Regions from separate parts of the Shewanella pealeana ATCC 700345 genome, predicted to be linked through region 2. Evidence: predicted binding sites of a transcription regulator. Region 2 holds the regulator's gene; each other region holds the start of a gene.
The links. Region 2 encodes LexA, which represses DNA repair genes until DNA is damaged. Its sites were predicted from a motif close to TACTGTATNNNNATACAGTA; they were not measured.
Positions count from the first base shown of each region.

Region 1: the regulator LexA is predicted to act here: its motif matches at 6,348-6,367, upstream of SPEA_RS10115 (YebG family protein).
Region 3: the regulator LexA is predicted to act here: its motif matches at 1,551-1,570, upstream of SPEA_RS11520 (LexA family protein).

Region 1 covers NC_009901.1:2,340,281-2,350,297, reverse strand. Annotated here, with positions in the region: gene pepN (aminopeptidase N) at 1-2,425, opposite strand, end outside; gene prc (carboxy terminal-processing peptidase) at 2,498-4,543, opposite strand; gene proQ (RNA chaperone ProQ) at 4,577-5,215, opposite strand; gene msrC (free L-methionine (R)-S-oxide reductase MsrC) at 5,503-5,961, opposite strand; gene SPEA_RS10115 (YebG family protein) at 6,046-6,336, opposite strand; gene SPEA_RS10110 (paraquat-inducible protein A) at 6,521-7,150, shown strand; gene SPEA_RS10105 (paraquat-inducible protein A) at 7,140-7,781, shown strand; gene SPEA_RS10100 (PqiB family protein) at 7,759-10,017, shown strand, end outside.
Region 2 covers NC_009901.1:4,851,026-4,861,042, reverse strand. Annotated here, with positions in the region: gene ctaD (cytochrome c oxidase subunit I) at 1-348, opposite strand, end outside; gene coxB (cytochrome c oxidase subunit II) at 358-1,932, opposite strand; gene SPEA_RS20985 (cell division inhibitor SulA) at 2,410-2,958, opposite strand; gene lexA (transcriptional repressor LexA) at 2,955-3,575, opposite strand; gene plsB (glycerol-3-phosphate 1-O-acyltransferase PlsB) at 3,984-6,407, shown strand; gene mtr (tryptophan permease) at 6,407-7,663, shown strand; gene SPEA_RS20965 (AraC family transcriptional regulator) at 7,701-8,729, opposite strand; gene SPEA_RS20960 (MFS transporter) at 8,867-9,214, shown strand; gene SPEA_RS20955 (HlyD family secretion protein) at 9,207-10,017, shown strand, end outside.
Region 3 covers NC_009901.1:2,657,322-2,667,338, reverse strand. Annotated here, with positions in the region: gene SPEA_RS11525 (GGDEF domain-containing protein) at 5-1,309, opposite strand; gene SPEA_RS11520 (LexA family protein) at 1,585-1,992, shown strand; gene SPEA_RS11515 (Y-family DNA polymerase) at 1,995-3,248, shown strand; gene SPEA_RS11510 (efflux transporter outer membrane subunit) at 3,415-4,971, opposite strand; gene SPEA_RS11505 (efflux RND transporter permease subunit) at 4,964-8,098, opposite strand; gene SPEA_RS11500 (efflux RND transporter periplasmic adaptor subunit) at 8,098-9,324, opposite strand; gene SPEA_RS11495 (HlyD family secretion protein) at 9,943-10,017, shown strand, end outside.

The DNA.
Region 1 (10,017 bases), 2.5 Mb from region 2:
TGCGCGCTGCGACTTGCGGGTTAAGTATATTCAATTTAATAATCGCATCGGTTAGAAAAGAGTAACCAGCGCCATCATTACGATGAAATTCAAATGTGTTTCCAGCAGCAAAAGCCCCGATAAGAGAACGCACTCTATTTGGATTATGAAAGCTAAATGCATCATGTTGAAACAGTGATAACACGGTATTAATACAATCACCGCTATTAAGCGTAGCATGCAGTACTAGCCATTTATCCATCACTAATGGTGTTTTAGCCCATTGGCTCTCAAACTTAGCCATTAACTCGTCACGAATTGCTGATGACTCACAGTTTAGTGCAGTTAAAGCTCCTAAACTATCCGTCATATTTTGTGCCGATTCAAACTGAGCTTTAGCGAGAGTGCCATAGCTTTTTTCTATTTTAAGCAACAAGCTTAAACACACATTCTTAAGTGCACGAGAAGATGCTTCATCAACATTCTGCAACTCACGTACCATGGCCAATAGCTCATCTTCACAGCCAGAAGCAATTTCAAGAACGACAAACTCTCTAGCAAGAGCAAGATTATCCAGATCTACCGATGACTTTTGCTCAATCAAGGCATTAGCACTAGTTAAGGACAAAATTTCAGCCATCAGTGCTCTATCCAGCTCTTGAGACAGAATCACGCCCTTAAAAGCGTCCAAGATCCTTGGGTCTATATACATAGCTTGCTTGCTTTGTAATTTATCGATATTTTGCCAAACTGATTGGCTAAACAGTGAAACGGATGCTTCCCACTTCGCGACCTCACTGTTGGCAAAACGCATAATATGCACCAGTTGCTCTACAGAATAGTTGAAGTTTAATTTAACTGGCGCGGAAAAATTTTGCAGCAAAGAAGCAATAGGTTTTTGCTTAAGCCCTTCAAAAGTGAAGACTTGTTTTGCTTCTGTAAAATCTAGTACCTTATTAAAAATCGATTGGCCATCAACATCTACAAGTTCGACATCGAAAGGAATATGTAATGGCAATTTCTCAGTCTTGTCTGGCGTCGCCGGTGTCATTTGCGATAGTGTCAACTGGTACACATTAGCCTGTTCGTCATAGTGTTCTTCAACATCAACTTGAGGCGTGCCAGCTTGGCTATACCAACGTCTAAATTGGGTTAAATCAACCTTACTAGCATCCTCCATCGCGGCAACAAAATCATCGCAAGTCACTGCTTGGCCATCATGGCGTTCGAAATACAGCTTCATACCTTGCTGGAAAGCCGCTTCTCCAAGCAAGGTATGCATCATTCTAATAACTTCGGCGCCTTTGTTATACACTGTGACCGTGTAGAAGTTATTCATTTCAATAACAGACTCAGGCCTGATCGGATGAGCCATCGGGCCAGAATCCTCAGCAAACTGCTGGTTTTTCATTACCTTAATGGCATGAATACGATTAACAGCACGCGAGCCTAGATCGGAGCTAAACTCTTGATCTCTGAAGACGGTCAAACCCTCTTTTAGACTCAGTTGGAACCAGTCACGACAGGTTACGCGATTACCAGTCCAGTTATGGAAATACTCATGACCCACAACCGACTCGATTCCATGGTAGTCATCATCGGTTGCTGAGGCTTTATCGGCTAAAACAAATTTAGTATTGAAAACATTTAGGCCCTTGTTTTCCATCGCGCCCATATTGAAAAAATCGACCGCAACTATCATGTAGATATCTAGATCATACTCAAGGTTAAAGCGGCTCTCATCCCAAGACATCGACTTCTTAAGCGAGGCCATAGCGTGATGCGCCTTGCTCAAATTACCTTTGTCGACAAAGACCTGAAGCTTAACTTGTCTATTACTACAGGTTGTAAACTTGTCTTCTAGTAAGTCAAAATCACCAGCAACGAGTGCGAACAGGTAAGCAGGTTTAGGGAATGGATCGTGCCACTTGGCAAAGTGCAGACCAGTGTCTAATTCACCGCTTTCTATTAAATTGCCATTACTTAACAGGTACGGGAATGCTTGCTTATCTGCTTCTATACGCACGGTATAAACAGCTAATACATCGGGCCTATCTAAGAAATAAGTGATCCGTCTAAACCCTTCTGCCTCGCACTGAGTACAGTAGGCTCCATCAGACATATATAAGCCTTCAAGACTAGAGTTTGCTTCAGGATCAAGCTGAGTAACGATCTGTAGTTCAAAATCGTCCAGGCTAGTCTCAATTACCAGTTCACCTGCTAATTGATTATATTCGGCCGCAGCACCATTAATTTTAACGCTAAGCAAGGTTAGTTCATCGCCAACCAATACAAGCGAGTCATTATGGTTACCTTGACGAATAACTTTACTGGTAGCGACAACTTGTGTCAGCTTTTCTGCAAGAGTGAAATCTAAGTCGATATGAGAAATTTGAAACTTAGGTTTTTGGTAATCTTTGAGGAATTTGGCTTGTGGCTGGGACATGAATAAACCTCTTCTTATTAATTTTGGATTAAAAAAAACGCGCATTAAGCGCGTTTTCTTATTAACTTTATATTACTTGTTTTGATTTTTAGCTAATTTTTCAATATCCGCTAAATCCAAAGTAATGTATGCGGTTTCATCTAAGAATGCATCTGCAACTTCGACGTCATCAGGAATATCATCTAATGATTTAACTTTTTCTTGGCCTTCTTTTACAAGCCTTTCGTTAGCACGGTCTAATTGTTTTTTCTCATTGTCTTCACGCTCGGCTAAGCGTTCAGTCTTGACTAATGAGACCGTTTTATCATCATGATTTTCTTTAAACTCAGCTATATCTTGGAAAATATAGCCAAATTCAACATCAGTTTTAATTCTATCTTGATGCTTACTATCTAAGCTGGCAATCAGCTGAGGATAAATTTCGCTTAGCGTACCGTACTGCGCAACAGGAACTTTATCCCAAGGTAACGCATTATCTTCTTCAGCTTCACCGTATTCACCAGGCTCTAATGCACTTGGGAACGGAATATCAGGTGTCACACCTTTAAGCTGAGTACTGCCACCATTAATACGGTAGAACTTAGCAATCGTATACTGCACATGACCAATAGGTTTTTCGTACATATCGTAGATGCGGCCTAAGCTCTTGTGCTGCTGAACAGTACCTTTACCAAAGGTCGATTCACCCACAATCAGCGCTCGGTCATAATCTTGTAGTGCGGCAGCAAAAATCTCTGAAGCAGATGCACTGTATCTATCGACCATCACAGTCAGTGGGCCATCATAAGTGACACGACCGTCATTATCACGGTTTTGAGAAACTCGACCATTAGCATCACGAATTTGTACCACAGGACCTTGTTCAATAAACAAACCGGTTAATAATGTCGCTTCCGTTAAGGCGCCACCACCGTTACCACGAAGGTCAATGATAATGCCTTCAACTTTCGCTTCTTTTAATTCAGCCAACTCTTTAGAAACATCTTTAGACAGATCCATGTAAAAACCTGGGATCTGAATAACACCGACTTTTCGATTAGCATAAGGTCCATCTGTCGGCTCAATCACTTTAGATGTTGCAGCACGATCTTCTAGACGGATCTTGTCTCGAACAATGGTCAGCTCGAAAGTCTTCGCGCTTGTACCACCTTTCTTAGGCAAAATTTCTAGAATAACTTTACTGCCTTTAGGGCCTTTGATCAGCTCAACGACATCGTCCAATCGCCAACCAATAACGTCGACAATTTCACCGCCATCTTGGCCTACACCTACAATTCTATCTTCTGGTGACAACTTCTCACTCGTGGCTGCTGGACCGCCAGCAACGAGACTCTTGATCACGGTATAGTCATCATCAACTTGAAGCACTGCGCCAATGCCTTCAAGGCTTAGGTTCATTTCCATCTGGAAACGTTCGGCATTGCGTGGTGAAAGATAACTAGTATGAGGCTCCACAGTGCGAGCAAAGGCGTTCATCACCCCTTGGAACACATCTTCACTGTGTGTCTGACTTAGACGCTTAATCGAGTTGTTATAACGCTTCTCGAGGATAGTCACGATTTCATCCCAATTCTTTCCGGTTAAAGAAAGATTCAGGGCATCGTACTTAACGCGTTGGCGCCAGAGTTCGTTTAGATCAGCTTCAGTCTTTGGCCAATCCGCATTCTCGCGGTCGAACTCATATTTATCGCCAGGAACATCAAATGCCATCTCTTCATCAAGCAGTGATAATGCGTAAGCAAATCGTTCGTAACGTCGCTTTTGTACTAATTCAAACATCGCATATGCTTCGCTTAAGTCGCCACTTTTCAACATGTTGTCAAATTGAGTCGAGTAAGGTTTAAAGCTATCGATATCAGATTGCAGCAAAACATTCTTACGGTAATCCAACTGCTTTAGATAACGTTCAAATACTTGCTGTGAAAATGCATCATCCATGTCGAAGCGATGATAATGAGAACGGGTAAATAGTCCAGTAACACGTTTACTGGCTACTTTATGCTGCGGTTCCTGCTTTAGAGCGGGTAACTCGCTGAATTGAATAGTTGGGCTAACAGCCCACGCCGAGAATCCGACAAAAATACCGGCAATGGATACAGCCAGAGAAAGTTTTCGCATCAACAAGTCACTCCTTTAGGTGCTCTTAAGCCATTACAGCAGTATGTGTTCAGCTCTAACTTTGATGGTTAAACCAGAGTCTAACTGAACTTGAACATCTTCTTTTTTGATGTCCAAAATCACACCAGCAACTGGTGCTTTACCTAATTTGACATTAACACGCTGGTTTGGTTTCAATTCAGTTAAAACCGCAGGCGTTAAATTTTCTGCCACAACAGGCTCTTTTGCAGGTTTGCTGCTTTGAGCTGGTTTTGGACGCTTAGCAACTGGCTTCTTAACAGGCTTCTTTGCCGTTTTAGCTGCAGGGTTCGCACTCTTAGCCTGCGCCACTCTCTTAGCCTTTGCTTTGTCTTGGCTTTCTTTTAGTGTAGCTGCCGCGTGGTCGATGTGCTCTTGTTCTAGCTCACCACAAGCATTGCCATCTAAATCGATACGCTGTGCGCCAGCTTTAACGCATTTAAGGTAACGCCAGCTACTGGTGTATCTTCTTAACGCGATTCTGAGCTGAGTTTTACTGACTTTAGAATCATCAGCTAACCTTTCCGCTAAATCTTGAAACAATCCAATTTTTAATGGCTTAGTTTCGCCTTCAGCTATAAAGCACAAAGGAAATGTTTCATACAAATACGCAAGAATAGCGTTGGTATCGGTCAACTTTTCTGTTGATTCCATCTTTACTTCCACAGTTTTAAAAAAGGGACACCGCCGACGAGCTCAATCGCTCGAATCAACTTAAGTGTCGTTTATATTTGTCTGATCTAGGCACAAACCACAAATGAAAAATTGTTAACATCTGTTTTTAGCCCCTAAAACCAAACCTACCTTAGCAACTACAAATCACAAACTCCATGTATTCATAAGTCGAAATAGATGTGTCTGCTTTTTTCATTACTCAAACCGCTTATTATAGAGAGGCTTCAAATGATTGCGACCTACAATTAGCAATAATTGGTCGTAGATTAACCAATTAGGCAAATTTCGAGACTTTTTACCAAAGTTTCGACGCCTTGTTGATCAATTTCACTGAATCTGGATAACGATGGGCTATCAATATCCAGTACACCGATAACAGTTCCGTTTTGACGTAATGGCACAACTAACTCAGAATTACTCGCACTATCACAAGCGATATGACCCGCAAATTGATGAACATCATCGACTCGCTGAGTCGAGTTAGTTGCTACCGCAGTTCCACAAACGCCTTTACCGATAGGGATCCTTGAGCAAGCAACCTTTCCTTGAAAAGGGCCGAGAACCAATTCATCATTTTTCAATAAATAAAACCCCACCCAATTGAGATCGGTAAGGTTGTCATTTAAGAGTGCTGAAAAGTTTGCTAATGCTGCTATCGTATCATCTTCGCCATCCAGTAAGGCCAGCACCTGACGATTCAAAGTATCATAAAAAGCATTTACCATTAATATTCCCTAACAGTTTTATCTACAGATAAGAATCTAATCGCAGCATTTTAACAACAAACCATTCAATTTTAACACGCAATATTATTTGGGTTCTTTGCTATCAGGCTTTTTGACCGCTTTTTTTGGGGTAACCTTTTTTTCAAGAGAGCCACCTTTAAGCAATACTTGCAGGTCATCTTTATTTTGAGCAAGAAAGAAGCCCAGCTTTTCTATATCTTTCTCTTCTAAATCCAAGTCACTTTTACTTAAGAATGGAATTAGGTTGTCAGCGATATCTAGCATCTTATCGTAGGCATCAGCCTCCTTTTTCGATGTAAAAGTCATCTTTTCAACCCCTTCTCTAACGACAACAAATTGAGTTATAACGGCCATATCCAACCCCACACTGTTTTTATATACAGTGGAGAGTCTCATACATTCAACTTCTTATGCAAGTTTTCTCTTTTATCTGATAAACTTATTTACTTATTGGCTCTGTATTTTCAATCGCATACGTGAAAAATTAGCTTTTACGTCTGATTAACGCATACTTTTGTGAACTTGGATATTGAAACGAATGGGAAAGGACGCGGTAGATAACAGTATTACTTTGTGTGGCTCTTGTGACTTAGTCATTAGGAAACGCGCGCTGCCTACAGGCGTACGTGCCATTTGCCCACGATGTCATACCGCTCTATATGATACGCCATACTGCTCAATAAACGGCATGTTAGCCTTGTGTTTAACAGCCATTATCTTTTTTGCTCCAGCGAATTTATTCCCCGTACTAGAACTTGAGTTCTTAGGCAGCATAAGAACCACTACTGTTACAGAGGGGGCCTTAGCCGTCTATCATCAAGGCTATTGGTTAGTGGGTATTGCAGTGTTAACCTCTGCTGTCATAGCACCCGGCATGTTACTCGTATCTATTTTGATGCAAATTTTAATCATAAAGTACGGACTTAACTCTCCTTCCTTAAGAGTTGCTCTAAAGCATTCTCTAAAGATCCAGGGCATACTAACTCAGCTCACCATGCTAGAAATTTTTGTTATTAGCTTCTTAGTCGCTGCATTTAACTTAGCCGACTTTGCCACTGTCTCTTTTGGTTTCGGCACCTTCTGCTTTACTATGCTATTTATAATGACGCTATTTTTAATGCGTGAGTATGACTTAGAACACATGTGGAGCTTTCTAGATGAACGATAATCAGCCCGCGACGTTAGGCCAAGATATCGGTCTCACATCTTGCACAACATGCCATAAAGTCACCTGTGCAAAATCGACTCTTTGTAGTCGCTGTAATGCGCCTCTAACCGTCAGAGACTACTCAAGCGTACAAAAGAGCTGGGCTTTGCTAATTACTGCAATGATTTTGCTGATACCCGCCAACGTTTATCCAATTTCGACACTAACAAACCAGGGAAGAGTCACTCAAGATACTATCTTTTCTGGCATCGCCCACCTAGTCAAAACTGACATGATCCCCATCGCGATTATTCTGTTTGTTGCCAGTATTTTAGTCCCCATCCTTAAGATTGTGGGGTTAACAATTTATTTATCGGCCATTAGTTTTAAATTACCTATCTCTAAAAAGAAGCTTATGACAGGCTTTCATATTATTGAATGGATAGGACGCTGGTCAATGCTTGACCTTTTCGTTATCTCACTAACCGTTGCTGTCGTTAATATGGGCCAGTTATTAGACGCCAAACCAGCCCCTGCTGCCACAGCATTCGCCTTAGTTATTTTACTCACGCAGTTAGCTGCAAAAGTCATAGATACCCGTTTACTCTGGGATAGATTGGAAGCCAAAGATGACTCAAGTACAAACGCCTAAAATCGTAAAGAAAAAACTATTTTCACCGATTTGGTTACTCCCCATTATCGCGCTTGCATTAGGCGCTTGGCTCGGTGTGAAAAGCATACGAGAATCAGGCGTTGAGGTAACGATTCATTTCCCTAGCGCAACTGGAATGGACATAGGTAAGACACTGGTAAAATATCAGGGACTTACTGTAGGTAAAGTCGTCGATATGAGTATCGATAAAGACCTAAAAGGCGTAGACGTCAGTGTCATCATGGACTACCGCGCTGCGCCATTTGTTAATGAGGGTACTAAGTTTTGGTTAGTTAAACCTAAAGCCACCATCACTGGTGTTGAAGGATTAGATACCCTGTTCTCTGGTAATTATATTAGTATCTTACCCGGTGAAGGTGACTCAAGCTCTTTTTTTGAAGCCGAAACGACTGCTCCAGTCATCACTCCCGGTGTCGAAGGACTAATTGTTCACATCACGACAAAGAAGTTAGGCTCATTAGATGTAGGCTCTCCGGTATTTTATCGACAAATCCCAGTTGGGCAGATAGTAGGCTACCATCTTGAAAGTTCTGATCAGATTTTAGTAACAGCCTTTATTCAGCAGCAATATGCTCAGCTCGTAAAAGTTAACTCTCAATTTTGGAATGTATCTGGGATCAGTATCGATGCGTCTCTTTCAGGCATAAAAGTCAGCAGTGAGAGCCTTGCATCCATTCTTGCTGGCGGGATAAGTTTCAGCTCAGATGATGATTCAGAGTCTGCGAAAAATAAACACGAGTTCACTCTTTATGATAATCAAGATGACGCTTTAGGCGGAGTTATGTTTACCCTCAAAGCGAGCGGTAATGAAGCGGTTTCTCAAAACGCTCCTATTGTCTATAGAGGGATCAAGATTGGACAGGTAATCCAAAAGACTCTCTCTGAAGACGGTATTACATTAGCAGCGAAAATCGATGGGGTTTATCAAGAGCTACTCACCGAAACCGCCGATTTCTGGCTCGAGGGTGCCGATATTTCACTTTCAGGGATCAAGCACCCAGAGCGTTTAATCACTGGTAGCGTGATTAACTTTATACCAGGTAATGGTGCCGCTAAGCAGGAATATACATTACTGACCCAGGCTCCTGAGCCTAAAAATCTTAACAAACTATTACTAACATTACATTCAGATTCGAACCCTGGCGTGAGTGCAGGTGCTGAAATTCGTTATAAACAGATAAAGATTGGACAGGTATTGTCGAGTGAACTCAATTCAGCCCTAACCCAAGTTGAATACCAGATAGAGATCGAGCCTGACTTCATTGGCTTAGTAAGCACAAATAGTCACTTCGTTGCAGAGTCTGCATTAGCAATAGATGCAAGTCTGGAGGGGGTACAGGTCAAGACCCGGGACTTGAACACCTTAACCAGCGGAGCATTAAGCCTAGTAAGAGGCTCAAGTAAAGCGTTAGCGACGAGCGAAAGTGCATTACGCGTGTTTGCAACTAGCGATGAAGCCAAGAGTTATTACGCTAGCTACAACCTCATTAAGAAGCGCCTTCTAAGTCAAGATGGAGCCGATTTAGCCGCGGGTTCGCCCATCTATTATAAGAAGATGCAAATCGGTCAGGTGACTGGCGTTCAGTGGCAAGCGTCTGACAATAACTTTGCCATCGACATGGCCATCGAGCGTACATTTAACAGCTTATTGAATGATAAAACCGTATTTTGGCGAAATAGCGCAGTATCGATAAATGCCAGTTTATCCGGTGTCGAGGTTGAAGTTGCTCCGTTGAAAGCAGCCTTGAAAGGTGGAATAAGCCTAGGCCTTATCGAGGGCAAGCAGACTGCTGAAAACAGTTATCTTTATGACTCTCGCTTCCTAGCCTTGAGTCAGGCTAAACCCATCAGTCTCACCTTCCCTGCTAGCGTTAAGTTAGCAACGAAAGCCCCCATTCGTTATCTCGGCCACAAGGTGGGTGAAGTAGATTCCGTCACCTTAACTCAAGATCTAAAACAGTTAAACGTTAGTGCTTACCTGTATGGTGAGTATGCCGCTAATTTTAACCAGCAAGATGCAAGCTACTCGATAATCGACGCAGATATCTCTTTAGCAGGCATTAAGGCGCCCGAGACTTTACTTACAGGTCCTTATATAGAAGTATTCCCAGGGCAAAGTGCAAAAAAGGCATCGAGCTTTGTCGGTCAAATCGAAAAGCCGTTCCATAATCTAGATAACGCTCTGACTTTTAAGTTGAGTAAGAGCAATTTAGGC
Region 2 (10,017 bases):
CGCCATATCTGGCGCACCAATCATCATCGGAATTAACCAGTTAGCCAAGCCGGTAAAGGCCGGCATTACCGCACCGAATACCATGATTAAGCCATGGACTGTGGTCATCTGGTTAAAAAAGTTGGGCTCGACTAACTGTAGGCCCGGTTGAAACAGTTCTGCACGGATCACCATTGCCATGGCGCCACCGGTCAGGAACATGATGAAGCTAAACCATAAATAAAGCGTACCAATATCTTTGTGATTGGTGGTTAAAATCCAGCGCATGATGCCTTTCGGCGCCCCATGATGATGGTCATCATGGTGATCGTCGTGAGCGGCTGGTGAATCTTGTGTAATCGTGCTCATGTTAATCCCCTACTTTCCGTGACCATCAACATCAGAAGCTTGCACAGCATCTCCTGAGTCATTACCCCATGCGTTGCGTTCAAAAGTAATGACCGCGGCAATTTCTTGAGGAGTGAGCTGTTGACCAAACGCTTGCATCGCCGTGCCAGGCTTACCATTAATGACCATCTCAAGGTGGTCTGAAACAGGTCCTTTGATAATCGGGCTCGCAACCAATGACGGGAAAGCTGGTGGTAAGCCAGCGCCAGTGGCTTGGTGACAAGCAATACAGCTAGTCATATAGACCTTCTCACCCATGGTCATCAATTCATCCATAGTTAAGTCATCTAAAACAACGGCTTTAACATCTTCAGTCACTTCTACGACAGTCTCGGTTGCCGGTATGTCTGCTTGCTGGGTTTCAGGTAACGTTGCCGGTAATGTGGTGGCAATTGCTGTGTCTGAGTCATCAGATGCCGCAGGCGTTGAACTCCCCGAGTCGATATCCGAAGCTTGGATCATATCGCCAGAATCATTACCCCAAGCATTCCGCTCGAAGGTCACCACGGCAGCGATTTCTGTGGCCGTTAGCTGTTTTGCAAACGCTTGCATTGCGGTGCCGGGTTTACCGTTTACAACAATATCTACATGGCTGGCTACCGCTCCTTTAATTATCGGGCTGCCAATAAGGGATGGGAATACACCTGGAAGGCCTGCCCCGTTAGGTTGGTGACAAGCTGCACACCTTGCTAGGTAGACTTGCTCACCTTGAGCCATTAACTCTTCCATGGTCAAGGTTTGCGATAAAGCAGTCTTAGCTGCCGCTTCAGCATTTTGCGCGTGTTGTTGCTGAGTGATTAGCCAGGCATCGAAATCCTCTTCCGATAGTGCTTCCACTACAATCGGCATAAAGCCGTGGTCTTTACCGCAGAGCTCTGCGCATTGACCTCGGTATGTGCCGGGCTTGTCGATGCGGGTCCACGCCTCATTAATAAATCCCGGATTGGCATCTTTTTTCACAGCAAAAGCGGGCACCCACCAGGAGTGGATAACATCTTCTGAGGTCATTAAGAAACGTACCTTGCGATTGATAGGTAAAACCAAGGGCTTATCTACCTCTAACAGGTAGTTTTCGCCTTTGGTTGCATCGCCATCTATCTGTTCACGCGGTGTCGATAATAGGCTGAAGAACTCAATGTCTTGATCGAAATAACTGTAATGCCATTTCCACTGTGAGCCAGTGATCTTGACCGTTAGGTCGGCATTACTGGGGTCTTCCATGGCAATCAATGTTTTGGTTGCGGGAATGGCCATAAGTATCAAGATGATAAAAGGTACAATAGTCCACAGGATCTCGACTTTAGTACTTTCATGAAAGTTGGCGGCAACTGCGCCTTTTGATTTGCGGTGGTTGATCATGGCATAAATCATTACGCCAAATACTAAGATGCCAATAGCGCAGCAGATGTAGAGAATAATCATGTGCAGGTTATAAACCCTGTTACTGATATCCGTCACACCCTCTGTCATATTGAGTGGCATTTCTGATGCAACAAGCACGGGCGTAAATAGCAACGCCAGTACACTATACAACAATTGCTTCACTAGACTTCTCCTCTGTCAGCAAGACAAAGAAGAGTCACACAGTAAGTCTCTGCTCTATGTAAACTCTTCAGTTCCCAAAAAAGCAACGATGACTTCAAAGTGCGCGAGTGGTTTTGTCAAACTTGTCGTTATTACGACAGCGACTATTGTATTCCAGTATTCAATACTGGTTTGTGTAACCACGTAGGCACTTACGGCTGAAATATATCAGGCCGATTTCAGCCTTTGTTTCTTGATCAGGATCTAAAGTTCAGAAACAAAGACCGACGACTAAATCGTTCGGATATAACAAAATATCGTTGTTATCACTTCCTACACTACTTGGTGTTTAAATATTGATCAAGATCACTTTTTGATTCATTTGCTTATTATGAAAATAAATTTTTGGCAATAAAAAAGCTCTCGATTGAGAGCTTTAGCAAAACCAAGAGTCTTTAGCTGAAACTTGGTCGTTAGAAAGAGGGTTAACTGAGTGTATTAATGAATGGCGCCAAATAATGACGCTTGTACAAAACTACAATCCTGAGCGCTTACTGAACTATCGAGTAAATGGCTATTGTTAACTTCAGTAGAGTTTGCATCGGCGCTTTCAATGGCATTTTCGATAATCATGCCTACAGCGCGTGCGCTTTTAGCAACAATCTGTAAGCGTCGGCTATCGCGAGCATCTAACGAATTAGTCCAGGTGATTACTGCGCTTGAGGTGCCACTGGTCAATGCTTTTTCCATTGCCCAAAGTGTTTCAACCTCGTCTTTAGCGTGGACCAGTAAAATCCGGTCCATTCTAACGCCTGCCGCCGCTAACATCTGTTTATAACCAATATTAGGAGGGCTTATCAGTACAATCCAGCGGCCTTGTTGGCTTAGCTGTGAAAGTTGAGCACTAATCTGAGTGAGCTCATCGCGGCCTTGAGTCTTCGTCACCATGCTAGTGATCTCATTGCCCGAGTTTGCACTCATGCTCGTAGACGGTCTGTCTTGCCAAAGCCCCGGGTGACGTGGGCTAACTCCTAATAGTTTGTTCATTGCCAGTCTCCATTGCGGATCACACCAACGGCTAAACCTTCAATACTTAAGCTTTGGTTTGCTAGATCCACCTCAATTGGTGAGTAGTCTTCGTTTTCTGCATGTAAGAAAACTTTGTTGCCTTTCTTCTCGAAACGCTTAACGGTGACATCGTCTTCGACGCGAGCGACAACGATTTGACCATTACGAGCCTGTTCTATTTTATGTACTGCTAACAGATCACCTTCGAGAATACCGATATTCTTCATACTGTCACCACGGACTCTCAGTAGAAAATCAGCCGATGGGCGGAACATAGCTGGGTCGACTTTATAATGCTGCTCAACATGCTCTTGGGCTAAGATTGGTTCACCTGCGGCAACTTGGCCGATGAGTGGTAAGCCTAAATCTGGCTCTTCAGTACTTTCTTGGGTTAACTTAATGCCACGAGACGTGCCCGGCATAATTTCGATACAGCCTTTCTTGGCTAATGCTTTTAGATGCTCTTCGGCAGCATTGGCAGACTTAAACCCTAAACGCCTTGCGATCTCGGCGCGGGTTGGTGGCATACCAGTATCTGCAATATTGCGTTTAATTAGCTCTAAAATTTCTGCTTGGCGTGGTGTAAGTGGTCTCATTATTAACCCTGTCTTTCTATACAGTACCTGTTAGTATATACAGTAATTTAGTGAGTGCAAGTAATAACCAGTTATAACTTTTTTTCGCTGTGTGGGATCCGGTTTCAAATGAAATAAATCCAGCGAGATGAAACTCGTTGCAAAGGGTTTAAATCTGCGATTCATCGGTAATCTTGTCTTATCTAATACCAACGGCTTATTAAGGTGGGTGACTGAAAGTGATAATGAATTTGAAATGAACACGATTTAATCATTGTGTATTGGCTTAAGTTATTAAATTTTAAGCTAAGTCATTGTTCTATAAATGTACAAACCGGATTCGGTACGGTAAGAAGAGAATTGCGCAAACTATTTCAATATCTGCTATTCTAGCGCCTTATTAGAAGCGACTAACATTGCAAATAAATCATGTCCAAACAAGACTCTCTTTGGTTCAAATCTTTACGCTGGTTACAGCGTCAATTAGTTCACACTGTCGTTGTGCCTCACGACCCATTCGACGATCTCAACTTAGATCCGAGTAAACCACTCGCTTATGTCATGAAGACTGAATCTGTCAGTGACATCGCTGCGCTTAGCGAAATGACGGCGAAACTTGGTTTACCAAGCCCTTACGAGGAGCTGGAGGTCAATGGGGTTAAGGCACCACGAGTGGTCTGCCTAGAAGGGAGTAAGCCTCTCTTCGGCCAGCGAGAAGGTGGTGAGCAGTACATAGATTGCTTCAAGAGACTCCTTAGCGTACATAAACAAAATCGCGAATTAGACATTCAATTGGTGCCGGTGAGCCTTTATTGGGGTCGTACCCCTGGTAAAGAAGACGACACTATGCGCGCAGCGGTACTCGAGCGCCAAAACCCAACTTGGTTACGCAAGTGCCTCATGATCTTGTTCTTGGGTCGACATAATTTCGTGCAGTTTTCTAATGCCGTTTCACTGCGTTATATGGCTGATGAGCACGGCACTGATAAGCGTATTGCACAGAAGCTTGCTCGTGTCGCAAGAGTGCACTTTCAGCGCCAACGTAAAGTGATGACTGGGCCTCAGCTGCCTAAGCGTCAGGCACTGTTCCACGCTTTACTTAAATCAGATTCGATTACCAAGGCGATTAAAGAGGAAGCGGCAAGCAAGAAGATCACCGAGGCCGAAGCTCGCGCTAAAGCGATGGAGTACCTTGATGAAGTGGCTGCAGATTACTCCGATAGCCTAGTGCGTATCGCAGAGCGTTTTCTAACGTGGTTGTGGAACAAGCTTTATAAAGGCATCAACATTAAAGGTGCCGAGCAGGTAAGACAGCTGCACCACGACGGACATGAGATTGTCTATGTGCCGTGTCATCGTAGTCATATGGACTACCTGCTACTGTCTTATATTCTTTATTATCAAGGTATGGTACCGCCGCATATCGCAGCGGGTATTAACCTTAATTTCTGGCCTGCGGGTCCTGCGTTCCGCCGTGGTGGTGCTTTCTTTATTCGTCGTAGTTTTGGTGGCAACAAGCTTTACACTGCCGTGTTCCGTGAATATTTAGATCAGCTATTTACCAAAGGCTATTCTGTAGAGTACTTCACAGAAGGTGGCCGTTCGCGTACAGGTCGTCTGCTGGCGCCGAAAACGGGAATGCTCGCTATGACCCTAAACAGTGTGCTGCGTGGTGTTGAACGCCCAGTGACGCTAGTGCCAGTGTATTTAGGCTATGACCATGTAATGGAAGTGGCGACTTACCATAAAGAGTTGAGCGGAAAGAAGAAAAAGAAAGAGTCAGTTTGGCAGGTATTTGGCGCCATTCGTAAGCTAGGCAACTTTGGCCAAGGTTACGTTAACTTCGGTGAGCCGATCACCTTGCATAACTTCTTGAACGAGCAGGCTCCTAGCTGGCGTGAAGATATAGCTAAAGACCCAGACCAAAAGCCTAGCTGGTTAACGCCTGTGGTGAACACATTGGCTAATCGTGTGATGACTAACATCAACGATGCGGCGGCGGTGAGCTCTGTGACCTTAACTAGTATGGTGTTACTCGCTTCTGAGCAAAATGCGCTTGAGCGTTCTCAACTAGAGAAGCAGTTAGACTTGTATCTAACCATATTAAAAGAGCAGCCATATACCGAGTATACGTCTGTGCCAGAAGGTACGGGGCATGACTTGGTTTCTCAAGGTTTAGAGCTTAAAAAGTTGCAGATTGAAAGCGATCCCCTAGGCGATATCATTTCGATTGATCAAAGCATCGCGATCACCATGACTTACTATCGTAATAACATCATCCACCTTATGGTGTTGCCATCTTTGATTGCGGCATGTTTGCTGCGTAAAGAAAATTGCAGCCGTGAAGATGTTATCTGTGTTGTGAATGACTTCTATCCATTGCTTGAAGCCGAATTGTTTATGGGTATTGATGACCCTGCTCAATACGCAAGCCAGATCCTCGACATCTTTGTTGCTCAAGGTCTTGTGGTTGAAGCAGAGCACTTCGAAGTTGTGGAGAGCAAGATTAATCAATTGCTACTGCTTTCTGGCACTATCAGTGAAACCATGCAGCGTTACGCTATCTTGTTTAACTTGCTTGAAGTTAAGCCAAATATGGAGCGTTCAGAGCTTGAAAAAGACAGTCATCGCTTGGCACAAAGATTAGGCGCACTTCACGGTATTACTGCACCAGAGTTTTATGACAAGAAGCTATACGCTACGCTGAGTGTCAAATTAAAAGAGCTAGGTTACCTAGCTGATAATCAAGGGTGCAGCGATATCAAACGTATTAAAGAGAGAGCGAATCTACTGTTACGCTCGTCCGTAAGGCAAACGATTGTAGATAGTGTGCATGCGGAGCAGAATACTTAATGGCAAATCATATGAATGCAGCCAAGAACAAGGTTGCAGGTAAGTCGCTGTTAGGTGGGGCCATGATTATTGCGGGCACAGCTGTCGGCGCAGGCATGTTTTCTCTGCCTGTTGTAGGCGCTGGAATGTGGTTCGGTTACTCGCTATTGATGATGGCTGTTGTGTGGCTTTGTATGTTGGTGTCGGGCCTAATGCTGCTTGAAACTAACCTGCACTTCGAGCCTGGAGCGAGCTTCGACACCTTAACCAAAGCCACTCTAGGCCAGTTCTGGCGTATCGTAAATGGCCTATCGATTGCGTTTGTTCTGTATATTTTGACCTATGCCTATATCAGTGGTGGTGGTTCAATCGTAAATCATAGCCTTGAAGGCTTCGGGATTAACCTGCCTCAAAGCGTTGCCGGATTGGTATTCGCTGGTGTGCTAGCAACTATCGTCATAATCAGTACTAAGGCGGTCGATAGAATTACCACTGTGATGCTGGGTGGTATGATTATTACCTTCTTCCTCGCTGTGGGTAATCTGTTACTCGACGTCGAGTCGGTGAAGCTGTTGAGCCCTGATGGTGAAAACAAGTATCTGCCTTATATGCTAGCGGCGCTGCCTTTTGGTCTAGTGAGCTTTGGCTATCATGGCAATGTGCCCAGCCTAGTTAAATATTACGGTAAAGATCACCGCACCATTATCAAGGCGATAGTGATTGGTACTGGTATCGCATTGGTTATCTATGTCTGCTGGCTTGTTGCAACCATGGGTAATATCTCTAGAACTGGTTTTATTGGTATCATAGAGCAGGGCGGCAATATGGGCGTGCTAGTGAACGCTCTGTCAGGCGTGATAACCAGTGATTGGTTAACGACTATGCTTACTCTGTTTGCTAACCTCGCCGTAGCCTCATCTTTCTTGGGAGTGACTTTAGGTCTATTTGATTATCTGGCGGATCTATTTGGATTTGATGAGTCGCGCTCGGGTCGACTAAAGACTGCAGCGGTGACCTTCTTACCTCCAACATTACTTGGCCTATTATTTCCAAATGGCTTCCTCATAGCTATTGGTTTTGCGGCGCTGGCAGCCACTATCTGGGCAGCAATTGTTCCGGCAATGATGGCTTATAAGGTCAGGGCTATGTATCCAGATAGTACCAGCTATAAAGTACCTGGTGGCAACGCGGTGATCGCCATAGTGATCCTGTTTGGTGTGATTACTGCTGCATGTCACTTATTGGCAATGGCGGATATGCTGCCGCTATACGGTTAGTCGTTAGCTGCGGGCCAATCAAAAACTAAAGCCTCTTTTAAAGAGGCTTTTTGCTATTTAGATTTAGCTTATGCAAATATTGAGTCGGTGTTTGACGACGAAACCGGGTGAATGAGCGACTAAAGCTATGTGAATTGGCATAGCCTAAACGTGTCGCAATCTCAGCCACATTCATCCCCTCCAACATATATTTAATTGCCTGATTACACAGAATATAGCCTGATAGATAGGTAAAGGTGAACCCGAGTTTCTGCAGTCGCCGCTGCAGCTGTTGGCGAGAGATCCCAAACAGCGCAGCCACCGAATCTACGCTGGGTAAACCGTAATAGCGTGAGTAATTCACCATCTCATACAAAACTTTTGGCTGATCTGTTGGTTGCGGCATATTCAGATACTTTTCTAGTTGAGACAGCGGAATCGATGCGGTCAGGGGCTCTGGGATGTAACTGTAATCGTCGGTGGACATAAGCAGGCTGTCGATACCGAGCCACAGCTCAGTTTGTGGCGCATTCCAGGACACTGGGCAATCGAAGAGTTCTTCTGTTTGCTTCTGTTGAACGGGTGGACCGCTGAGTCTGACTTTACGTAGGCTGTAGCTATCGCCAACGTAGTTTTTAATAGCGTTAAATAGGGTAAAAGCCACTCTTAGGGAATCATGAGAACGTGGCTTTCCCTTTACAAAATCATTGCAGTAGCACCACTTTAAGATTTTTCCCGACTGTTGAGCGTAATAGCTAGCGCCAGATTGAAAGCTGCAGATCCCATGATTGATCCGCCTAAATGACATTGCTAGATCGGGGGCACTTAAGAACCAATTCCCAGGGATTTCAAGCCCATCTAGAGTCAGGTAACTCTGGATCTTGACCATAAAATCAGTTTCGCCAGTTATCCGCTCAATCTGTTCAAACCACTTTGACACCTCTGTAAAAGGGATCAGCGTCATCCTATCTTGGAGTACCAGCTTAGGAATGCCTAGGTCATCAGAAGTCACGCCATAATGCGCCTCTACTCCCTCTAATACCGGAGAGATATAGCAAGAGCGAATAAAAGCGGTGTTGAGCAGCATAGTGAATATCCTAACCTTAAAGTGACCTAATTGAATCATAAAGGCGTGATAATTGATACATAAGTGTATTTCATCTTGTGGCGATGAAAAGAAAAGGCAAACTACGCAGCCAAAACACTTTTCTGAGGTTTTTCTCTATGAGTTTGTTCAGTATGCCATTCGTTGATTCAGGGGTTGATACCGCTCTGCATGGCGTAGCTGCGGTGGTAATGGTGCTAACAGTGGCTGCGGCTGCATATGGTTTTTGGAAAGTTCATGAGATGCCGATTAATAAGGCCCACAAGGATCAGCATCATCAGATAGGGCTGATTACCGCGCTCACCTGGATCGGCTTTATTTGGCATTGGGTATGGGTCATTGCGGTTATAGTTGCCTTCGTCGATGGCGAGAAGGCGCTGCGGCAAATACGAGATGTATGGCGCGAGAAAGAGCCGCAAGCGATAGTGAATGAGCCGGCTGTAAAAGAGGAGCAAACCAATGCTTGAAGGCTTAGCAGTATGGGCACTATTTATCTACCTTCTGCGTCTCGTAGGTATGCCTTGGAATGCCTACAGTAAAGCATTTGCTTACCTTGGCGGTACTGGCTGGTTGATGTTTGTCTGGGTGGGTTTACTTAACTATACCCCGATGGATCTGTCGGGTGGCTCTTTGGTGCAATCACCTCACATTCAGTTGCGTCCGGCAAACTCGCAGATCCGAGGTAAGGTAGAGAATATCTATGTGAAGCCTAACCAGAAGGTCGAGGCTGGGCAGCTGATCTATGACTTAGATGCCGAGCCCTATCAAATCGCACTGAATAAGGCGTTGGTGGCGCAGGAAACTGCGAAGGTAAACCTGTCATTGTCTAGAGAAGATGTAAAGCTAGCGCTTAAGCAGCATGAAGTGGCGATAGCCGACGTCAGTATCACCAAGAATCAGCTAAATGCAGCGTCTAAAGACCTCGCTTGGAAGCAGAAGACATTGGCACGTTTTGTTGAGCAGAATCGTGTCGTGCCGGACACTATCACTAAGAGCCAATTAGATGAGCAGCAAACGGCGGTCGATCTGGCTAATGCACAGGTGCAGACCTACTCAACTCAAATTGAGAAGGCGCAGATGGCCGAGCATACGGCGCTGCTGAATATTGAAAAGTCTCGCTTGGCGGTAGAGAGTCGCCAGTCAGATCTCAATAGCGAACATGAAAATGTCGCTCAAGCGCAATGGAACATAGACAACACCAAGATCTATGCGCCAACCGATGGTTACGTGACAAACTTTATCATGCGTGAAGGCCAGTATGTTGGCGTGG
Region 3 (10,017 bases), 2.2 Mb from region 2:
TCACTCAGCTATGACGATGAATAGTGACTTTATTTCGTCCAGAGTTCTTCGACTCATAAAGAGCTTCGTCAGAAAGATGAAATGCTTCCTGCAATTTCATTTCAGACTGGGAGTAAATAGCACCTATAGATATAGTGACGGCTATATCATTGATGGTTTCACTATTTATCGTGCTCAATAAACCATTGGCTTTGCTATTGAATTGCTCGAAAGACAGTTCACCATTAAAAATAACCACAAACTCTTCGCCACCCCAGCGGATAGCGAGATCAGTTGAGCGCATGGAGTTTTTTATTCGATTAGCCACTTCTGCAATCACAATGTCACCAACAACGTGTCCATATGTATCATTGATTTTCTTAAAGTGATCGATATCAATTAGGCACATAGAGTTAACAGACATTTTTTTACTCATAAAACCATCTTTTCGATAGAAGCCTGATAACCTATCTATGCTGCTTTCGACATAAAACTTTCTAATGTATGCAGCAATTAAAAAACAGCCGTGTATGATTAGCGTACATATTAAAATGGCAATAGAGTTGTACAGTGTAGGTGTTTTTATTGTTAGGCCCACTTTTCTATCTTCGGTCTTAAGTGCTAAGGATTCGTATATAATCGTACTGATGTTTTGACGGTCTTTATCTGACATTTCAAACCAAGTAAATTCTTCATCATTAAAATTTTCTATGAAATCATTTAAAAAATTACTTTTTACATCAATAACTAAAACAGAAAAAACAACGCCTTCTAAATATAGTGGGTAATAAATTGAAAATAACTCTTCATTGGTTCCCTCTTCTATATAAGGACCGAAAACTCTCACTGTTTCAAATACAGTTAAACCACTTCCTTCTAGTGTTTCTTCAATATTTTCTAATTTTAAAATACGTTCTAGGTAGTTTTCCTCAGCAAAATCCTTATCAAAAAGGTTTATGTACTCCTCTCTAAACGGCCTTGGAATGACATACTCTGGGTATACATTCGCGACCGTCCATAAGTTGCTAGATATGATTGGATTGATTTTCAATACAGCAAATAGATTATCTATATGTTCAGATAGGTCTCGAATTTTTTTAGCTTCAGAATTTTTTACTATGACCCCCTGTTTTAAATCATTTGATGGTAGAGAAATGTACTTACTGTTAAGGCTGTTTACATTAAAACGGTATATTGCATCACTAATAAAAAGGATGTTAGTTAAAAACTTACTATTCAACTTACCTTTATTAACAGTCAAGAATAAATTAACTATACATATAGAAACAATAAAAGATAAACAAATGCTGAGCGCACATCTTCTTGTCATATCATTTAACATCCAGCAATAGAAATAGACTAGAGTCACAACCACAACTCATTGATCAACAAATACTTCTCATTATTCACTAAGAATAATCTTACATAAATTTGAAGCGATAAAAGCTATTGTAAATAAAAGTGTAAGTATTGAAAACCTGTCTTTAAATACCATGTTATTAGAGGAGAATGCTGCAAACTGCTCACAGATAGTTGTCATCCTTATTGCGCAAAATGATATAAAACCACTATACTGTATAAACATACAGTTAATTATTTTTTAGCATGAACATTATCCCGATTGCAGCCAGTGCTGGCATTACAGGCTTTGAGTCCCCCGCTACCGATTACCGGCAACTGCCGTTAAGTCTTGACGAGTTACTGATAGAACATCCGAGTTCAACGTTTATTGGCCAAGCCAATGGCGACTCTATGCAAGGTGTTGGCATCTTTGATGGTGACATTTTAATTGTCGATAGGCATGTTGAGGTTCGCAATCAAGACGTGATAGTCGCCAACTACAACGGCTCGTTTGTTTGTAAGATTATCGATAAGGTAAATCGATTACTGCTATCCGCTAACGAATCCCACATGAGCACGCCCATTCTTGAACACGATACTTTTAGTGTTGAAGGCGTGGTTATACGTTCTATTCGCTGTCATCGTAGAAGCTCAATTTTAGAGAACGATTAATCATGTATGCACTTGTGGATGCAAACTCATTTTATTGCAGCGCCGAGCAGGTATTTAGGCCTGACTGGCGTAACCGCCCTATCGTAGTGCTCAGTAACAACGACGGGATGATTGTTGCGGCGAACAGATTGGCCAAAGAGGCTGGAATTAACAAGTTTGGTCCCTACTTTGAAGCACAGAAACTGTGTGAGCAGAAAGGCGTTATCGCGCTGTCTTCAAACTATGAGCTCTATGGCTCGTTATCTGCAGCAATGATGGAGGTAATTGGCCGTTTTGCACCGGAGCAGCATATCTACAGCATCGATGAGTCATTTCTATCATTTAAGCACTGTTACCCCGCTATCCCTTGTTTAACTGAGCATGCGATGAAAATAAGGCGCGCCGTGTGGAAAGAAACTCGGCTTCCGGTCTGTGTTGGGATTGGCCCCACGCTCACTTTGGCTAAGGTTGCCAATCATGCCGCCAAGAGAATCGCCGGATATAACGGTGTATGCGCTATTAGCAGTGATGAGCAGCGCATTTCGATTTTAAAGACCATGAAAACTAACGATGTATGGGGCGTTGGCAATCGAATCGCTAAACGACTCGGGATGATGAATATCCACAATGCTTTTGCTTTGTCACAAATGAAAACCGGCATCGCTAGTAAGCAATTTAGCATCGAGCTTGAACGTACAATTCGTGAGTTAAATGGTGAAGTGTGCAAAACTTGGGATGAGGCCCGCGCAGACAAGAAACAGATATTTTCAACCCGCAGCGTAGGCAATAGAGTCACCGACTCAACCTCCTTGTGTCAGGCGTTAAGCAAGCATGCTTCAACCGCAGCAGCAAAGGCCAGAACCCAAGGTTCGCTATGTAAAAGCATGCTGATTTTTGCCTCAAACTCGCCTTTTGATGAGCAGCCCGGCGGATTTAAGTTTGTTCATCATTTTAATTATCCAACAAATGACACCTGTGAGCTGATTGAGGCAGCAACAAGAGCCGCTATCGTCAGATTCAACCCCGCTATACGTTATTACAAAATTGGTGTGGGCCTGATCAACCTGTGCAGCGAGGCCAACTTACAAGGCGACCTATTCGAGAAGTGCAGGAACCCAAACAAGATGTTGGTGCTAGATAGCATTAATGCAAAGTACGGCACAGACTCTCTGTTTCTGGCCGCCCAAGGCATATCACAGAAATGGGGCATGCGCAGAGAGATGCTCACACCACAGTATACGACGCGGTGGAAAGACATTCCCTTGATTAAGTGTTAACCGAGCAGTGGCAAAATTAGCATGTTTTCGGGGGCAGTGCGGAGTTGTAGTAACTGAATTGTAGGAGCTGAGTTAGGAGCTTAGTTGTAGGAGCAGTGTATCCTAGCAGAGCTCTGCGACTAGCCTCCCGAAATTGGAGGACTAATCGCTCAAAAATTTTTATTATTTATTGATTAGTGACTTCTTCAACTTGTTGCTTGCCAGTCGGTTTTTCAAGTTCAGCCTTCATCTCATCACGGGTCAGTACTCCCCCACCCAGCGCACGATAAAGCGTAATCATCGACAATAATCGATCACGTTTCACCTGACTTAGAGTCAGTTCGGCGCTAAACAGACTTCGCTGTGCATCCATCAGATCCAACGAACTCGACACACCATTTCGGTATCTTAACGTTGCTAAGCGGGTATATTCAGTTGATGCCACGACTAATTCCTGCTGAGCGTCAATCGCGAGCTCAGAGCGTCTGAAACTGTTCATCGCATCATTTACTTCAAAGTATGCCCCAAGCACCGTACTTTTATAACTGAGCATAGCCTGTTTGGCATTTTCCTGAGCAATATCATATTGAGCTGAGATCTTACCTGCATTGAAAATCGGAGCGGTTACCCCGCCTAAAAGCGACCAAGTCAGCCCCTGGCTATCAAATATGTCACTGAGGCTTTCAGACTCAGAACCATAGCTGCCGCTAATGGTAAATTTAGGAAAGAATGCTGTTTTAGCGACACCGACATTGGCATTGGCTGCAACAAGAGCTTGCTCAGCGGACTTTACATCAGGGCGTTGTGATAGCATCTGTGATGGAATACCCACTGCAAATGAGTCTGGAAACAATGCTCCTTCAGCTTTTAACTGCGCTTCAGTTTTAGGAATAAGGGGATACGTAAATTCGCCCAGTAATATTCGCAGCTGATTCGCCTTTTCACTTCGCTCATAATCAAGATCCGGTAGTGTGACTCTGGCACTTTGATACTCCACCTCCGCCTGCCTAACTTGCAGGCCCGATATCACACCATTTTGCTTACGTAGCCTAGCAAGATCTCGCTCTTTTTTACGTAGCTCGACAGTATTAAGCGATATTTGATAACGTTGCTCAACATCGAGCCATTCATAATAACGGCTGGCAACATCACTGATTAGACTGATGGTGGCTAAATTAAGTGCTTCTTGTGAAGAGATGAAGTTGGCAAATTCAGCTTCACTTCTTCGACGATTCGCTCCCCAAAGATCCAATTCCCACGAAACCGTACCGGCAACATAAAAAGTATCTTCTTTAACGGGATCAGTACTGGTCAACGCGCTATCTAATGCTCGCTCACCATTTGCATCAAGTCCTACAACTGGAAATAGTGCTGCGTCAGTAACCGTAACCCCAGCTCTTGCGGCTAACAACCTTGAGCGCACTCCCTCTAAATCTAGGTTTTGATCGAGAGCATGTTCTATCAATACCTGTAGATCAGGATCGAGATAAAAATCACGCCAATGCTTCAGCCCAACATTCTGCTCATCGGTTTGCTGCAACTCGTGGTGAAATTGCTCCGGTATTTCAAGATCGGGTCTCTGGTAATCAGGCCCCATGGCGCAACCAGAAAGTAGCAAAATCCCACAGGCGACACTCAATACTGAGGTGTTCACTCGAAATGCTCGAACACCACCGATTGGCATCTTATGCTTGATATAGGCTTGAGTGATATTGAATTGACTGATATTGAATTGATTAGGCATGAGTCGACACCTCCACTGTATCGGCTTTGCCGGTGATTTTAGAGCGAACCCAGCCTGCCGTAGTCACAAAAAACAGCGGTACCATAATGATGCCAATGGTTGTCGCGAAAATCATGCCACATAAAATAGGAATAGAGATACTTTGGCGGCTGACAGCGCCTGGCCCGACAGAAAATACCAGTGGCAGTACGCCAAGAATAAAGGCTAATGAGGTCATTAAAATAGGTCTAAAACGCATATTAGCCGCCTCAATGGCTGAATCTAATCGGCTCTTACCTTCTTTATGTAATTGGTTGGCAAACTCGACAATCAATATCGAGTTTTTTGCAGCCATTCCGATCAGTGCGATAAACGCCACCTGAAAAAAGAGATTACTTTCCATGCCGCTCACTAAGGTCCCCACTGATGCACCTAACATCGCAATGGGGGCGATGAGCAATACCGCTATCGGCAGAGTCCAGCTCTCATAAAGCGCGGCAAGAAACAAGAACACAAACACCATCGCTAACGTCACCGCAATAGCCGTTTGATTGGCAGACTGCACCTCTTGATAGGTTATTCCGGTCCACTCATAACTAAACTCGTCAGGTAGCATGGGTTTTGCAACCCGCTCAATCGCGCGGATCACATCGCCTGAGGCATAACCCGGTGCAGGAGATGCATTAATCGAAGCGCTGGTAAACATGTTGTAGTGCGTGAGCGCTGCAGGCCCAACCGAATAATCAGATGTAGCCAATACACCTATTGGTACCATGGCGCCCGATGAGGAGCGAACATGGTAATCCTCTATTTGATCCGGAAATTGACGATACTGCTCTTCTGCTTGTACTTTCACTCGGTACACTCGTCCAAATAAATTGAAGTCATTAACCGTCGATGAGTCTGTAAATGTTTTAATGGTGCCATAAATATCAGACACCTTAACCCCAATGGCCATGGCTTTAGCTTCATCGACATTAAGGTGTAACTGCGGAATGGCAGTTTGCAGTGATAATCCGGCTGTCGCTATCTCGGGTTGCAGTTTTAAGGCTTCAACCAGTTCATCAGCGGTTTCCATTAAGCCTTTAAAGTTACTCCCTGAAGTATCTTGCAGCTCCATCTCTACACCTGAGCCATTGCCGAGGCCTGGGACTGCCGAAGGTAAATAAATTTTGAATTCAGCCTCGAGCACATCATGGAGTGATTGCTTAATCTCGTTCATCACTTTTTGTACGGTTGCATCATTGTCCACGCGATCTGACCAAGGTTTTAGAATTATCTCAAACTGACCGTTTGCTTGATTCGAACCCGAGCGTCTGTTTTCACCTGCTAGGGTAAACGAGTAAGCTACCGCAGGATGAGCAAGAACTGTGGCTTCGGCTTTCTTAAGGACATCTTGAGTACGATTAACCGTTGCCCCATTAGGCAGTGACACATCGATAAAAAATCGACCCTGATCTTCATCTGGCATAAAGCTCGATGGCAGCGAACTCATTGTTAAGTACACACCGCCCACCATTAAGGCAAATAACAGATAACTGCGTTTGGCGTGCTTGTTGGTTAACACCACCAATCCGACATACTTAGTTGTGGCTGTGTCTAAACGATCATTCATCCATTTGAAAAAGCCTGATGTCGCTTTATCTCCTGGCCTGAGTAATAACGCACAAAGTGCCGGCGAAAGTGTCAGCGCCACCAGAGTTGAAATCAGTACCGCAACCGTTATCGCGACAGCAAACTCTCGGTACATAATACCGGTGATCCCAGACAAGAAGGACACAGGCACAAACACCGCAGCAAGCACTAGGCTGGTAGCAATAAGCGCACCAGAGAGCTCCTTCATGGCAACCTTAGTTGCCTGGGATGAACTCAGCCCTTTTTCATCCATTAAACGTTCAACATTTTCCACCACAACAATGGCATCATCGACCACAATACCAATTGCCAGCACTAGCGCTAATAAACTCACGGTATTGATGGTAAAACCAAAGGCAAGCATGGCGGCTAATGTGCCAATTAAAGAAACAGGCACCGCAATGGCGGGGATAAGTGTTGCGCGAATATTCTGTAAAAACATGAATACCACTAGAATAACCAAAATAAGCGCTTCAACTAGGGTCTTTACTACCTCATCTATTGAGTTTTCGATAAACACGGAGGCATCAAAAAAGACTTCCCAATTCATCCCTTGAGGGAATTTTTGAGCAAGTTTTGCCATCTCACTTTTTACTTTTTTAGTAACCTCTAGCGCATTAGCACCTGGCAATAAGTAAACCTGCAAGATGGTGGCATTGTTGCCATTGAGTTGTGATTGCAGTGTATAAGAGGATGAACCGAGTTCAATGTTGGCAATGTCACGCAAGCGTATAATCGAACCATCGGCGCTTGCACGCACAATAATCTCGTTAAACTGCGGAACACTGCTCATTCGGCCTGCGGCGGTGATTGGCAGAGTCATACTCAAGGTGTCAGCATTTGGTTGGGAGCCAATACTGCCCGCTGGCGACTCCTTGTTTTGCGCTTTTATCGCATCGATAACATCTGAGGTAGTGAGCCCATAACCCGCCATTGTGTCGGGGTTTAACCACACTCTCATTGAATAACTACGTGCACCTGTATTTCTGACTCGTCCCACACCCGGAATACGTTTTAAGGCTGACTGAATATTAATAGTGGCGTAGTTACTTAGATAAATTTCATCATAACGCTCATCTTCAGAGGTTAAGGCTAATTTGAGCAGCTCAACAGAGGCTTCTTTGGAAACTGACACCCCTTCGGTTTGCACATCAATAGGCAAGCTCCCCGTTGCTTGTTGCGTTGAGTTTTGTGCATCAACAGCCGCAAGATCTGGGTTTGTACCAACATCAAACGTAATCGTAATGTTGGTGCTACCAGAGTTGGTACTCTTAGAGCTCATATAAATCATATTTGGCAGGCCATTAAGCTCTTGCTCTAATGGTGTAGCCACAGATTCTGCCGCGGTAGTGGATGTGGCACCGGGATAGGATGCCGATATTTTGACCTGAGGCGGTGTAATGTAAGGATATTGGTCAATGGGTAATTGAAACATCGCAATTAAGCCCAGCAGCACAATGACAATAGAGATGACACTGGCAAATACGGGGCGATTAACAAAATACTGTGCCATTAGTTATCCCCCTGTTCCTGCTCAAGCTTTTGTTGCTTCAATGCTTGCGCTTTTTGTTTTACATCCTCTTTCTTATTATACTGCTCGGCAGTTAACGGCTCTGCCAGTTGCCCATGACGGACACGGTGCATGCCTTCGACAATGACCAACTCTCCCGCTTTTAAACCACTTTGTACTACTACGCCCATTTCACCTTGATGTTTTATCACGATAAAGCGGCGTTCAACTTTATTATTGGGCAGCACAATCATCACATAGACGCCACCTTGCTCAACTTGCGTGGCTTTTTGCGGGATAACGATTGCACCACTCACTTCACTGAGCTTAATTCTGACATTGGTGTATTGGCCCGGCAGTAACTCTTTATCTGGGTTGGGGAGTTCAGCCCTTACCTGAAAGGTCCCAGTTTCAGGGTTGACCGAAGGATCGGTAAAGCCGACATCACCTAAATACCGGTACTCACTGTTATCTGGCAATGTAATTGTAACGAAACCTTCAACGGCTTTACCTTCTGATTCAGCGGCTTGTTGTTCTTTGTCACTGGTCATCCGTCGGCGCGCATTAAGATAATCTAACGCCGACATATTAAAGGTGACATAAATAGGGTCGACCTGCTTAACCCGAGTTAATAACGATTGACCGCTGCTACCGACCAATGCGCCGATATCAACTTCTGAGCGGCTGACTAATCCACTAATGGGAGACTGAATCTCGGTATAACTGAGTTCAAGCCTTGCCTCTTCAAGTTCGGCTTTACTTGCTGCAACACTGGATTTTGCTTGCGATAGAACCGACAGCGCATTATCAAAATCTAACTGACTGGCAGCGTCTTGCTCATACAAGGGCTTTAAACGTTCGACATCACGTTGCGCCTTTTCAAGTGCTGATTGCTGGGATTCAACATTAGCACTTAAACGATTAACCACAGCGACATAAGGCCGATTATCGATACGATAAAGTAGTGCCCCTTCTTTGACGGCACTGCCTTCGATAAAAGTTTTGTTTTCAACAAAGCCATCGACCCTCGCTCTTACTTCAACATCCAACGAGGCCTTTGTTACTCCGACATAATTGCCATAAAGTGGCACAGTTGCTGTCGATACCTTTTCAACAACAACTAATTTAGGGGTGATTTGCACTGGTTCTTTTTCGCAGCCAGTAATGAGTGCCACTGATGAAAAAAGCAGTGTTAATTTGAATGCTGTGCTGTTGAGATGACTTGGCATACGTTCGTCCCTAAATGTGCTGTTCACAAATCTCTAAAGGGTGCTGGTAAAATCAATTAGATGTAATTGAATTAGCACTAATTATTTTTGTAAAAAAGATGTGGTGCCAGTGTATAGTTTATGTGAGCGCTGCAGCAATAGTTAACGTAATTAAAATCAGATTTGAAGTAAATGGCATCTGATTTAGCCTTAGCGACTTAAGGATGCACTTGAGTCAGCGGTACATTGCTTAACCAGTAGCAATAAACCATTAGTTACCAATAATCAGTATTTTCAAAAGACTAGAAGAGGCGACACTTATTAGTGCTTACAGGATAGTTTTCGTAGAAGTGCAGAATGCGAAGAAAAATGTATACCGCAATATTCTAATCGCTGGCGAGATATTCCTTTAATCAAATGCTAACGCATAGCTAACACTATGGTTAACATGCTTAATTATTCCCTCTACTCAATATTAAATCGGCTTCACTTTTATGCTTTTTTAGTCACTTACATTGTGACTACTACAAACGGGGTCTAGTATTTGTGAAACGAATGAATGTTTCGCCGAGCTATCAGCTTCTTAAGTACAGGTTCAACCGCTCGGCTTACGTCAAATAACCTAATTGGGTTAAAATAATGAGCGAAAATTTAGCAGAAACATCAGCACCAGCAGAGCTAGAACCAAAATCCCACCTAATACGTAACCTTATC